4 regions of the Metabacillus hrfriensis genome follow, and region 4 is predicted to be linked to each of the others. Evidence: riboswitches for the same ligand, from Rfam matches in the RefSeq annotation. Region 4 holds a riboswitch; each other region holds the start of a gene.
The links. A riboswitch is a leader RNA that binds a small molecule or an ion and turns the genes downstream of it on or off. The one in region 4 is predicted to bind cobalamin.
Positions count from the first base shown of each region.

Region 1: it holds a riboswitch for cobalamin, as region 4 does, so the genes downstream of both, QLQ22_RS16885 (DUF4430 domain-containing protein) here and QLQ22_RS13760 (FecCD family ABC transporter permease) in region 4, are expected to answer to the same signal.
Region 2: it holds a riboswitch for cobalamin, as region 4 does, so the genes downstream of both, QLQ22_RS04605 (ribonucleoside-diphosphate reductase subunit alpha) here and QLQ22_RS13760 (FecCD family ABC transporter permease) in region 4, are expected to answer to the same signal.
Region 3: it holds a riboswitch for cobalamin, as region 4 does, so the genes downstream of both, cobO (cob(I)yrinic acid a,c-diamide adenosyltransferase) here and QLQ22_RS13760 (FecCD family ABC transporter permease) in region 4, are expected to answer to the same signal.

Region 1 is NZ_CP126116.1:3,418,441-3,421,651, forward strand. It holds gene QLQ22_RS16875 (cob(I)yrinic acid a,c-diamide adenosyltransferase) at 1-422, opposite strand, end outside; gene QLQ22_RS16880 (ECF transporter S component) at 494-1,009, opposite strand; gene QLQ22_RS16885 (DUF4430 domain-containing protein) at 1,024-1,443, opposite strand; cobalamin riboswitch at 1,609-1,810, opposite strand; gene QLQ22_RS16890 (ATP-binding protein) at 1,899-3,211, opposite strand, start outside.
Region 2 is NZ_CP126116.1:907,836-911,046, forward strand. It holds gene QLQ22_RS04605 (ribonucleoside-diphosphate reductase subunit alpha) at 1-1,379, opposite strand, end outside; cobalamin riboswitch at 1,578-1,760, opposite strand; gene dat (D-amino-acid transaminase) at 2,008-2,841, shown strand; gene nhaC (Na+/H+ antiporter NhaC) at 2,896-3,211, opposite strand, start outside.
Region 3 is NZ_CP126116.1:2,528,508-2,531,718, reverse strand. It holds gene QLQ22_RS12640 (M20 family metallo-hydrolase) at 1-518, shown strand, start outside; gene QLQ22_RS12635 (Dph6-related ATP pyrophosphatase) at 754-1,431, shown strand; cobalamin riboswitch at 1,510-1,693, shown strand; gene cobO (cob(I)yrinic acid a,c-diamide adenosyltransferase) at 1,823-2,371, shown strand; gene QLQ22_RS12625 (cobyric acid synthase) at 2,355-3,211, shown strand, end outside.
Region 4 is NZ_CP126116.1:2,764,192-2,767,402, reverse strand. It holds gene QLQ22_RS13770 (GHMP family kinase ATP-binding protein) at 70-936, shown strand; gene bluB (5,6-dimethylbenzimidazole synthase) at 1,031-1,687, shown strand; cobalamin riboswitch at 1,693-1,853, shown strand; gene QLQ22_RS13760 (FecCD family ABC transporter permease) at 1,980-3,068, shown strand; gene QLQ22_RS13755 (heme ABC transporter ATP-binding protein) at 3,071-3,211, shown strand, end outside.

The DNA of each region.
Region 1 (3,211 bases), 650 kb from region 4:
TGCAGGGAAACGATGCAGCGTTCAGCTCTTCTGGCTACTGTTCTTGCAATATGTATCGCGGATGCTGCTTGTGTGCCTCCGGGAAGGATAAATCGCTGCAGCGGAGGAGCTTCAGCAGAATAATGATCGATTCTTTCTTCTAAAAATGCAATCATTTCAGCTGTTGTTTTATAGGGATGCTTCTGTTTGCCATGTATAACCGCAAGATCACTGCCGCAATCAAACAGTTCATGCTGGATCTTTTCAAATTCATGATACAAGTCAATCAGTTTTTCTTCATGAAGCCACGTCATGGCAAGTCCGACAAATGAATTTACTTCATCAATTGTGCCGTATGCCTCGACTCTTAAGTCATCTTTGTCGACACGGCCGCCAATTATACTTGTTTTCCCTTTGTCGCCAGTTCTCGTATACAGATTCAATTTTAAGCAGCTCCTTTAGGGTTTAAAATAAAAAGAGCGAATCTAATCGCTCTTTTATTTTACCATTTTTCTTATTGCATTGTTATGCCATAATCCTTCTTATTCAAGTAATACTCAAACGTTTTTCGCATAACAGGATAAAGCAGAAGAAAGAAAATTCCATTTCCGATTGCATGTGCTGTATCAAAAGGCAAGCCTGCAAGGTAATAAGCTAAGCCATGGTCAGTTAATACAAACATATTCAGTGATACAACAAACCCGAAAAGATAACCCGACAATACAGAAATGGGTGTAAAGATGATCAGACGATTTGATTTCACAAATTTGCCTAAAAAACCTGATAATAACGCGAGTGTACCCCATGCGAGCATTTGCCAGATTGTCCATGTTCCCATTCCGAGCAGCAAATTGCTCAAGAAGCAGCCTAATACGGCTACAATCATGCCATTTACAGGACCAATTAGGATTGAAGTAATCAGAATAATCGCTGTCATTGGCTGGACGTTCGGAACAAATTGAAAGGCCATTCGCCCTACAACTGATAAAGCAATCAGCAGGGAAAGCAGACTGATTCTTCTAGTTGTCATAACGTGATCCAGGATTACTCATATTTTCTTAAATCGAACTCTACTTTATCTCCATCTTTCAGCTCGATTTCATTAGCACCAGTCATCGCATCTTCTCCATTTACGATTAAGTGCCAGTAGGTTTTATCCTTATCGCTTGCCATCATTCCATCAATTCCGCTGATGAACCCTCCAGCTTCTTCCACTTCAAAATTCGCTTTCATTGCATCCATCAGAGTCTGCCCTTCTTCAAAAGATACTTCTTTTGAATCAACTTTCTCTGCCATTTCGTTTTTAGTCAGTGTAACAACAGCTTTTGTCTCTTCTGCTTTTTCTCCATTTTCAGCGGCCTGCTCTGATCCCTGAGCTTCCTTCTTCGGCTCCTCTGCTGTATTTCCGCAAGCTGCAAGCAGCGCTAAAAATAAAACAGACAGTAAGCTTAAAAATTTATTCACAACTAATCTCTCCTTCATCTGTATGTAACTATTTTGTGAAACATGAAACCACAAAACAAAAAGCCCATCTGCAGATGGGCTTAATAAACGGCATAATAAGAAACAGATTGTATGCAATGAAACATAAATCCTGCCGTTTCTATGCTCAACCCCCGAAGAATACAAACAATGTAAGAGATTCCGGCAGGTCTACTGACTTTTGCTTCATTCTCCACTTGAACCTTCCCATATAATAAACAGCAAGAGAGCCATCTGATTATATAGTGGTTTAACCAAAGTTTCGTCGGCAAATACAGTTGCGGGGACAGTTCAGGCATTGCACCCGATTCCCTATTAAGCGTAAAGCACCTATATCTCAAAATATACGATTTTTAATTCAGTCTTATTTTACATAAAATGACTCAGGTCTTCAACAGTAATTTTATAAGGCGTTCCTTATGAAACAAGAATTTTCGTCACGTTCTATCAGAAAGATCGCTTTTTCGAGGCAAATAGAAGCTGAATGCTGTACCTTCATTTACCTTGCTGTGTACATTGATCGTGCCGGAATGGGCATCTACGATGTTTTTTGCAATCGCGAGGCCAAGTCCCGTGCCCGAACGGCCTCTCGTTCTTGCTTTATCTGCTTTATAAAACCGTTCAAAGACAAAAGGCAGATCTTCTTCTACAATACCTGTACCTGTGTCTTTTACATCTATTTTCATGCCGCCTGCAACGGTTTGAACATGAATTTCAACAGATCCCCCTTCAAGCGTATGCCTGATCGCATTATCAATAAGATTCGTCAAAACCTGCTCAATTTTATCGGGATCTAAAACAAACTCAGGGTCATCTATCGAAAATGAAGAGGTTAACGTAATTTTTTTGTCCCTTGCAAGTCCCTGGAATTTTCGGTTGATTTTTTCAATAAACTCATGAATAGAGATTCGTTCTAAATTCAGAGAAATGTGACCGGCTTCCATTCTTGCCAGGTCCAGTAAATCGTTAACAAGTCTTCCCATGCGCAGCGATTCATCGTAGATTACCTGTGCAATCTCCTTTTTCTCTTCTTCAGAGCTTGCAATGTCATCGACGATCGCTTCACTGTATCCCTGCAGCATGGCAATCGGCGTTCTCAGCTCATGACTTACATTGGCAATAAAATCCTTCCGCAGCTTATCCAGCCTTCTCTCTTCTGTCATATCTCTGAGAACAGCAACTGCACCCCGAACATATGACTGGTTATAGAGAGGGCTCATAACCATCACCCAGCTTCTGCCCTGCAGATTGACCTCGACTATGTGTTCTCTCTCTGTGCTGACAACTCTTTGAAATAATTCTTTTGCTACTGGAGGGATTTCCTCTCCCTCATTAATTTGCATTTTTTGTTCGTAGTACCAGGACTGAAGAAACCGTTCAGCAGGGGGATTGGTGACGAGAATCGTCCCGTCAATATTCAGCGTAATGACTCCATCTGCCATACTGCTTAAAATACTGGTTAAATGTTCTTTTTCCTGGTTGAGTGCATTGATATTGAATTTCAGCTGCCTGCCCATTTGATTAAACGCGACGGCAAGCTCGCCAATTTCGTCATGACTTAAAATCGGCACCTTCGTATCAAATTTTCCTCGTGTAAGCTCCTGCGTTACTTCCCGCATTTTTCTGAGCGGATAAGTGATTCTTGTTGATAGAAAGAATGCGAATATCGTTGTTAATACAATGGCAATACCTGCCGCAAGCAGAATATATTTTGTCGTATGCTTTGTTGTTTCATGAACAGCAAGCAGCG
Region 2 (3,211 bases), 1.9 Mb from region 4:
TGATTTTGAGTTATCTCTGTACACAGATTGCTGCAATAGACCATGCCCTTATGTGAATTCGGATTGCTGCGATTCACTTCATCACGATAAAACATGAATGGGGTGCCTGATTCAAGCTGGCCTTTCATGATGCCTTTCATAATTTCAATAGCAGGTACGGTTTGTTTAGATAGATCAGGATGATTGACGCATTCCCAATACTTATCGCGGAAGGAGCCGAAACCTTTTCCTTCATCGTAAAAATCTTCTAAGGAATACCCCATCACTTTACGGACTTCATGCGGATCAAATAAATGCCAGTCGCCGCGGTTTTCCGCCTGCTCCATGAAAAGATCCGGCAAGCAGACACCTGTAAATAAGTCATGAGTTCTTAAACGCTCATCGCCATTATTCAGCTTTGAATCCAGGAATGAAAAGATATCTTTATGCCACACATCCAAATAGACAGCGATGGCTCCTTTCCTTTGACCGAGCTGGTCTACACTTACTGCCGTATTATTCAGCTGCTTCATCCATGGGATGACACCGGATGAGACCCCTTTAAAGCCTTTGATGTCACTTCCGCGGCTGCGGATTTTTCCTAAATAAACTCCGATGCCTCCGCCTGATTTTGAAAGATTTGCAATATCTGTATTGCTGTCAAAGATTCCTTGCAGACTATCATCTACTGTATCTATAAAACAGCTCGACAGCTGGCCAACAGGCTTGCCGGCATTTGAAAGCGTCGGTGTAGCAACGGTCATGTACAAATTGCTGAGGGCCCAGTAAGCTTCTTTGACAAGCTGCAGACGGTGCTCTGTCTTTTCATTGGCCATTAGCGTCATGGCAATGACCAAATAACGTTCCTGAGGCAGTTCAAATATTTTTTTATCAAAATCTCTTGCTAAGTAGCGGTCAGACAGAGTGCGAAGTCCAATATATGTAAACAGCTTATCTTTTTCCGGCTGAATGATGGAAGAGAGGCTTTCTATTTCTTCATGTGAATAGGCGTTAAGCAAATGCGGACTGTATATGCCCTTATCAGTGAGTGTTTGGATTAAGTTCACAAACGAATCATATCCATTATGCTGATTGCGGTTGAATGCAGCTTCCTTATAAAGCTTTCTTAGATAAATGCGAGCACAAAAGTAAGTCCATTGAGGCTCAAGCTCACTAATATTGGAGAGGCCTTCGAGAATAAGGAGATTGGAGATTTGGGATGTTGTATATTCACTGCGGCCATCGATGCTTTGGATGACTCTTGTGCTGTAATCATCCAGGTCAAGCTCTTTAAAGTCGTGTCCGATTTCATCTATGAAATTCTTAATCCGTTTTTCTGAAAATGGGGATTTCTCAAGTGTAAGTTCATTAAAAATAATAGTTGCCATTGTGGTTGCCATTTGACATCCTCCTAAAAAATAATAAAAAAGCGCAAGCGCCATTATCAGCTTCTAGTTCTGAACGGGGAGCCTGAATTTTTATGCCTAAAAAAAATCCGCTCATGGGATCATGAGCGGATCAAACGATAGAATAACAGGGTGAAAGCAGTCCTGTTATTAACCATCGTTCCATCTCCTCAGTCCCCGAAGAATTCGAAACTATCTAGCAATCAAATGGCAGGTCTCCTGACTTGTGATCATTCTTCGCTGAGTCCTTCCCATACTTCAATCTCGTACAGTGGTAATCCCAGTTCGTCACACTTACAGTTGCGGGGACAGTTCCGGATTTGCACCGGATTCCCTTTTAAGCCAATAAATTGGCACCTTTGCTCGCTGTTGTTTTTCAATATGTAGTATTGTAGTTTTGATTAAATATCAATATGTTGTGTTCTTGGCTAATTTCATCATAATGGACAGGAAAAGAAATTTCAACTTAAATCTTCTGAAATTCAAATAAAAATGTAAAACCATTTTACAGACCAGCGTGTTTCATCATAACATAGGGAGAGGAAGTTTTTCATTCAATCACATTTATTCGATCCGATTTATTTTTGAAAACAGCTTTCAATCTAAATAAAGGAGCCTTCATATGTACATACTTTTAAACGGTAAATTTAAACAGAAAAACGAAGTATCCATTGACTTTGAGGATAGAGGATATCAATTCGGGGATGGTGTGTACGAGGTTATTAGAGTATATAATGGCTCATATTTTGCGATGAAAGAGCATATGGAGCGATTTGTCAGAAGTGCAAAAGAGATTAAGATTGTACTGCAGAATACAGCAGAGGAATTAACGGCGATGCTTAATGAGCTGCTTCGGAAAAATCAAGTGCAGGACGGCGCGGTCTATATGCAAATCACACGGGGCGTAACAGGGAGGAAGCACCTTTTCCCCGGGCAAGACGTTAAGCCTCAAATTGTGGCCTATCCAATTCCCTGTTCAAAACCTGCAGCAGAACAGGAAAAAGGAATTAAACTGCATTTGATGGAGGATGTCCGCTGGCTCAGATGTGACATTAAAAGTTTGAATTTGCTGGGGAATGTCCTTGCAAAGCAGGAAGCTTTTGAAAATGGTGCATATGAGGCTCTGCTGCACAGGGGCGAGCATATAACGGAAGGCTCTTCATCCAATTTTTACGGAGTAAGGAACGGTGTGATTTATACTCATCCTGCCAATAACTTGATTTTAAATGGCATCACACGGATGAAGGTCGTTGAACTGTGTGAAAAAAACGGTTTAACGCTAATCGAAGAAATGATCAAAGCAGATGATCTTGTAAACCTTGATGAAGCTTTTATTACTTCAACAACCAGTGAAGTCATTCCAGTTATTGAGATTGACTCAATGAAAGTCAATGGGGGAGTACCGGGTCCGGTTACGAGAGAACTTCAGCGATTGTTTGAGGAAATGATAGATTAAGATTTTCAGGATCATAATAAAAAAGGAAAGAGCTATAGCTCTTTCCTTTTTTTATTATGATGCAATTGATTCTAAGTTTGGATTCCCGTTATTTTTACGTTCAGGAAGAAACCCGTACAAAATGCTGAACAAAGGAGAAAGACATAAAAATAATGCAAATGGGATGTATACGATGGCGTCAACACCAAGAGTCTGTGCGAAAAAGGCTCCGCTGACCCCCCATGGAACTAATGGATTGAAGAGTGTACCGCCATCATCAAGGGATCTTGATAGATATTTTTTATTGATATTCAGTTTTTCATAAACTCCCTTGTAGGATTGACCGGGAATAAAAATGGATAAGTATTGCTCACCTGTAACTAAATTGACT
Region 3 (3,211 bases), 240 kb from region 4:
TAGGAGCTGCAAAAATTGTTGTTGCCCTTAATGAATTAACAAGCGAGGATGTCACTGCGCCTACAGTCGGTACAGTTGGAAGCATGAAAATCTTCCCAGACTCGCGAAATATCATTCCGGAAAAAGTCAGCTTTACAATCGATTTAAGAGATATTGAGATTGAAAGACGCGATTTTATTGAAAATCTGCTAAGAAAAAAAATCCACACAATTTCTGAACTGCATGGATTAACTTATACCATTTCAGAAGATACAAATAGTGAACCGCGGTATTGCTCTGAAAGAATCATGAAGATAATGAAAAATGAGAGTTCACATATCGGACTGAATCCGATTGAATTGATGAGCGGACCTTTTCATGATTCATTAGCGATGTCGTACGAATGTGAGTATGGGATGATCTTTGTCCGCTGTAAAGACGGTATCAGCCATAATCCTAAAGAGTATTCAACGATGGAGGATATCTCAATTGGAACGGAGCTATTATACAGAACGGCTATGAAAATGGCTTTAGATTAAATAATGAAAATAGTAATGGTAAAGCTATATAAAGAGCGCCAAAGTGGATAATTATTCATTTTGGTGTTTTTTGATAGAAAAATAGCGACCTTAAGAAGCAACTTGATGTATTTTAATACATCCTTGTCAAATGAGGCGGCAATTTCTTTTGACTTAAGATTCCTTATGAATCATAATCAAAATGGAAAAAGACAGACAAAGAATACATAAAAAAGATTGAAAGCGGTGTATCGAAATGAAGAAAAAAATTGCTCTATCATGGAGCGGCGGCAAAGATGGCTGTATGGCACTGCATAAGCTCATTGGCCAAGGTCATGAAATTGCATGTCTTATAACCACTGTACCTATTGAGCTAGAGAGGACGTTCGGACATGGCGAGAAAATGGAAGCAATACTAAAACAAAGCGAAGCCTTAGGTATTCCTGTGCATTTTATTAGATGCACATTTAAGGGATATACTCAAAGTTTTATAGACTCACTTAAAGATTTGAAGAATAAATATCAACTTACTAGCGCAGCTTTCGGAGATTTATATCTTGATGAACACCGCAGCTGGGGAGAAAATACGGCAGACTCAGCTGGCTTAGAAGCACTGTATCCGTTATGGATGAAGAAGGATGAAGCTGCGCAAGCCCTTCAAGATTTTGCAGATAGCGGATACAAAGCAGTCATCATCAGAACTCAGGATAATGTGCTTGATGACACATGGCTCGGCCATGAAATTGATCAGCAGCTAATAGAAAGAATGAAGTCCACACCGATATGCCCAATGGGTGAGGCAGGAGAGTATCATACCTTTGTGTATGATGGGCCGCTATTTAAAAAACTGATCAAACTGCAATTTGGCGAGAGAATTCAAATGGAAACAACAACTCGCCTGGAGCTGGAGGATTTAAGCCTAATCGAGAAATAGCCTGACTTAATGAGTTCATTTTCAGATACAAAAAAGAAGTTGATGACATTTCCAGATTTATAGATTACAATGAACAAAAAATATGATTTCTTTAAAAGTGCCTGATGAGATCAGGATAATAGGGAAACCGGTCAGAATCCGGTGCAGCCCCCGCTACTGTAAGCGCAGATTCAGTTGAAACGCCACTGACTTTTCAAGTTGGGAAGGTTCAATAGAAAATGAAGCGCAAAGCCAGGAGACCTGCTTTTAATGATTGATTGCTTGTTTTTCGGTGGGAAGAATAAGTCAGGTACCCTTAGTGTGTATGACTTTGCTTATTAAAGGCCTTGACTGACTTCCATTCAGTTCAAGGTCTTTTTTATGTTTAAAGACGAAAAGAGGAGATGAGTGAATGACAGGGAAAGATCAAAAAGGAAGATTGCTTGTTTATACGGGTAATGGCAAAGGAAAAACAACAGCATCCATAGGTCTTGCTGTCCGTGCGATTGGAAGAGGTATGAAAGTATCCATCCTGCAGTTTATAAAATCACCAGAGAGAACCTACGGTGAAAAAAACGTGCTTGAAAAACTCAACGGTGCTGAAATCCATCAGCTTGGAGCAGGATTCACTTGGACTAAAACACCAGATGTGCACCGGAAAGCTTTAAAATCAGCCTGGCAAATCGCCAAGGAAAAGATTTTGAGCGGAGAGTATGATGTCGTCATTCTTGATGAAATCAATAATGCGCTTGCTATTCATACGTTTCCGATCGATGACGTGCTGCCTATTGAGGATGTCATACATACGATTCAAAACCGCCCAAATCATGTTCATATTGTTTTGACAGGAAGAGATGCAAAGGATGAAATAAAGGAAATCGCTGACCTTGTGTCTGTTATCAATGTGGAAAAGCACTACTACGAAGAAGGTGTAGATGCCATCTATGGAATTGAATACTAATGAGCCAAAATCATTAAAACTGATGATTCAGGGTACACATTCAGACGCTGGAAAAAGCATGCTCGTTACGGCACTATGCCGGATATTTCGAGAGGACGGCTATCGAACAGCGCCTTTTAAATCACAAAATATGGCTCTGAATTCTTACATTACCAGTGATGGCAAGGAAATAGGCAGAGCTCAGGGAATTCAGGCCGAAGCTGCCGGAATTGAAGCCACAACTGATATGAATCCGATCCTAATTAAACCTTCAAAAGATATGGAGTCTCAGGTCGTTTTTCACGGGAAGCCCTATGCAAATATGAAGGCATCCGAGTACAGAGAGGACTTTTTCCAGTTAGGTCTTGAGGCGATTAAAGAATCGCTGATGAAACTGTCGGACAAATACGAGGTCATTGTGATAGAAGGAGCAGGTTCTCCTGCAGAGGTTAATTTAAATGACCGAGAGCTTGTCAATATGAGAGTAGCAGCAATTGCAGAAGCTCCAGTGATTTTAATCGGAGATATTGACAAAGGAGGCGTTTTCGCCAGTCTGGTCGGGACCCTTCAGCTCATTAGCGAGTGTGACCGGAAGCGGATTATAGGTGTCATCATCAATAAATTCAGAGGGGACCTTTCACTGCTTCAGCCGGGATTGGACTGGTTTGAAGAATATACGGGGCTGCCGGTACTTGGAGTTGTTCCATTTTTGCCTGACCTTGAAATAGATGGGGAAGATTCCCTTGTTTTAAGCCAGTATTCAAATGGTACCAATCACGATGCAGAACTTGACGTAGCTGTTCTTTCATATCCGAGATTATCCAACTTTACAGATATCGATCCGTTAAGACTGGAGCCTGA
Region 4 (3,211 bases):
TTAAGCGATGTAGATATGTATTTTTGTATCCTTTAATAGTTTGGCTGATGGGAAAAAGGGGTTTTTGGCATGAAGGTGGGAATAGGAAGGTGCAATGGTACGTTTGGCGAACTTGTTCAAGGCGTTTTATGTGAACGCCCATTTTTAATATCGCTGCCTATACCAATTTTAAAGAGCAACGCTGTTTTTATTCCTTATAACAAGATGGGTGAGATTACTGGATCACTCTCAAATACAAAAGCGGTAGAGGCATGCAAAAAGGTGTTTCAATGGTTTGATTTAAAAGGCGGAGGGCATTTGGAGGTTAACTCGAATATTCCGAGGGGTAAAGGATTGGCCAGTAGTTCAGCTGATGTTGTTGCGGCAATGAAGGCTGTTGCGGATAGTTATTCCATACCCTTGTCAGAAGAGATCATCTCACGGATTTCCAGTGAGATTGAGCCTACTGATGGTGTTATGTATAAAGAGGTGGTTGCATACGACTACATTCATGGACAATTAATAGAGACGCTAGGTCCTTTACCATCCTTCGTTTTGATCGGAATGGATTTAGGAGGAACAATTAATACGCTTGAATTTAACAGACAGCCCAAACGATATAGCAAGGAGGATCAAGCCGTTTTCTCAAAGGCATATGATTTGGTTAAATTAGGAATAGAATTTCAGGATTTGTCTTTTGTTTGTCAAGCAGCGACACTAAGCGCCAGTATAAACCAAAAAATATTGCCAAAACGTTATTTTAATGAATTTAAAAGCTTTGCTTTAAAGTACGATGGAGGACTTATCATCGCTCACAGCGGCACTGTTCTAGGGGTTTTATTGAATCCGTCTTTTGAGAATATTGGCGAAATTGCAGAAACAATTTCTAAACGTATTATCCAGTTGAGCAATCAGCCTAACATGAAACCTTTCTATTATTTTCATAGATCAAACTGAGTAGACTGACTTAATAATTGACAATGAAGTTTTGCTGGATTCCGGAAAATGTAAGTTAGTGAAAACTTTTTAGAAAATAGAGGAGAGAAATTTTATGTTTTCTAAAGAAGAAAAAGAATCTGTTTATAAAGTAATTTACAAGAGAAGAGATATTCGAAGCTTTCTGTCTGTCCCTATTTCTAAAGATATTATACATAGAATATTAAACGCTGCTCACCATGCACCTTCAGTTGGATTTATGCAGCCTTGGAATTTCATAATCATTTCATCTGAAAAAATAAAAGAAAAATTAGCTTGGGCAGCAGACAAGGAAAGACGAGCATTAGCTATTCATTATGATGGAGAAAGAGAAACAAGATTTCTTGGTTTAAAAGTAGAAGGTATAAAAGAAGCTCCAATCACAATATGTGTAACTTGCGACCCAGCAAGAGGAGGTTCACATGTATTAGGGAGAAATTCAATTCCTGAAACAGATATTCTTTCAACAGCCTGTGCCATTCAAAATATGTGGCTGGCAGCTTGTGCTGAAGGGCTTGCCTTAGGGTGGGTAAGTTTTTATAAAAAGAATGATATTCGTGACATTTTAGATATCCCTCTTCATATAGATCCTATCGCTCTTCTATCTATTGGTTATACGGATGAATATCCGGAGAAACCTATTTTAGAATTAGCTAATTGGGAAAAAAGGCATCCTTTAGAACAGCTTATCTATGAAAATAAATGGGGGGAAAACAAACATCAGGGTGATTGAAACAATAATTATTTAGAAGTGAAGGTGTCCTAAGGTGGACTTAATAGGGAAATGTGGTGTGAATCCAGAACTTCCCCGCACACTGTTAAATGGTTTTATTTTATAGGAAGTGCTTAAAGCAGGGTGATGCATAAGTCAGGAGATCTGCCTTTATTATTACTGCGGGAATGGAGAGAGTGCTTTTAAGTGTATCCTTTTTCTCTTTTTAGTTTAAGTTCGCTCATGGTTTAGGTGGGCGTTTTTTATTTGTCTTAATTTCTGCATTTCGAATCAGAGGAGCGTTTTTTGAAGAATGGAGTTGATTTCTATTAATAGTCATAAGCAGGAAGCCATTGGGGGTTACAAACATATAAGCATTGTTATGCTCTTAGTCATTGCTCTTATCACAGTAGTAACGATTGCAGTGATGGTTGGTCCTGTTTCAATTCATCCGGCAACATTTTGGAAAATCATAGCTTATAAAATTCCAATTTTACAAGAATGGATTCCTGTCACATGGTCTAAAGCAGAAGAGAATATCATTTGGAACATTCGTTTTCCAAGAGTGATATTAGGAGTAATTGTAGGCGCCGGGTTAACTATCGCTGGTACAACAATACAAGCTTTGGTTCGGAATTCGTTAGCGGATCCCTATATACTAGGAGTTTCATCGGGTGCATCTGTTGGGGCTACACTAGTCATTATCTTTGGTGCGTTTTCAATGTTTGGACAATATGCATTATCACTTGCTGCATTTTTAGGCTCGCTTCTTTCAGTTGTTCTGGTTTTTCTACTGTCGCAAGTCGGGGGAAGAATTTCAACTGAACGTCTCCTATTAGCTGGAATTTCAGTTTCTATGATTCTATCTGCATTTACAAGCTTCATCGTCATTTCTGCACCTCGTCAAGAAGGGATAAGGGATGCGTTGTTTTGGATGATGGGAAGCTTGGCAGGAGCAAACTGGAAGCACATACCTATACCTTTTGTAATAACAGTTATTGTTTTTATTTTCATTTGGAGCCAGTATCGCTATATGAATTTGCTCTTAATGGGGGAAGAGGCAGCTGTTACTTTAGGGTTGAACGTAGAAGTATTTCGAAAAATATTAATTTTAGTTACTGCACTACTAACAGGGGTTTTAGTTGCTGTCAGTGGAGCCATTGGTTTTATCGGATTAATGATTCCTCATATTGTTCGTCTCATCCTTGGATCTGACCATAAAATGCATATCCCCATCAGTGCTTTAATGGGGTCTGTATTTCTTGTGATGGCTGATTTATTTGCAAGACTTATCATTGCTCCCGAGGAAATGCCAATTGGGATCGTAACAGCTCTTTGCGGTGCTCCATTTTTTATTTGGCTTTTACGCAAGAGTTCATATTCATTTGGAGGAGGGGGCTAAGCATGGATGTTTCAATAAAAGATATTTCAGCTTCTATTGGAAAACGAAAAGTACTTAAAGAAGTTAATCTGAATATTCATTCTGGTGAAGTAGCAGGTATTATTGGTCCAAACGGAAGCGGTAAATCCACTTTATTAAAAAAT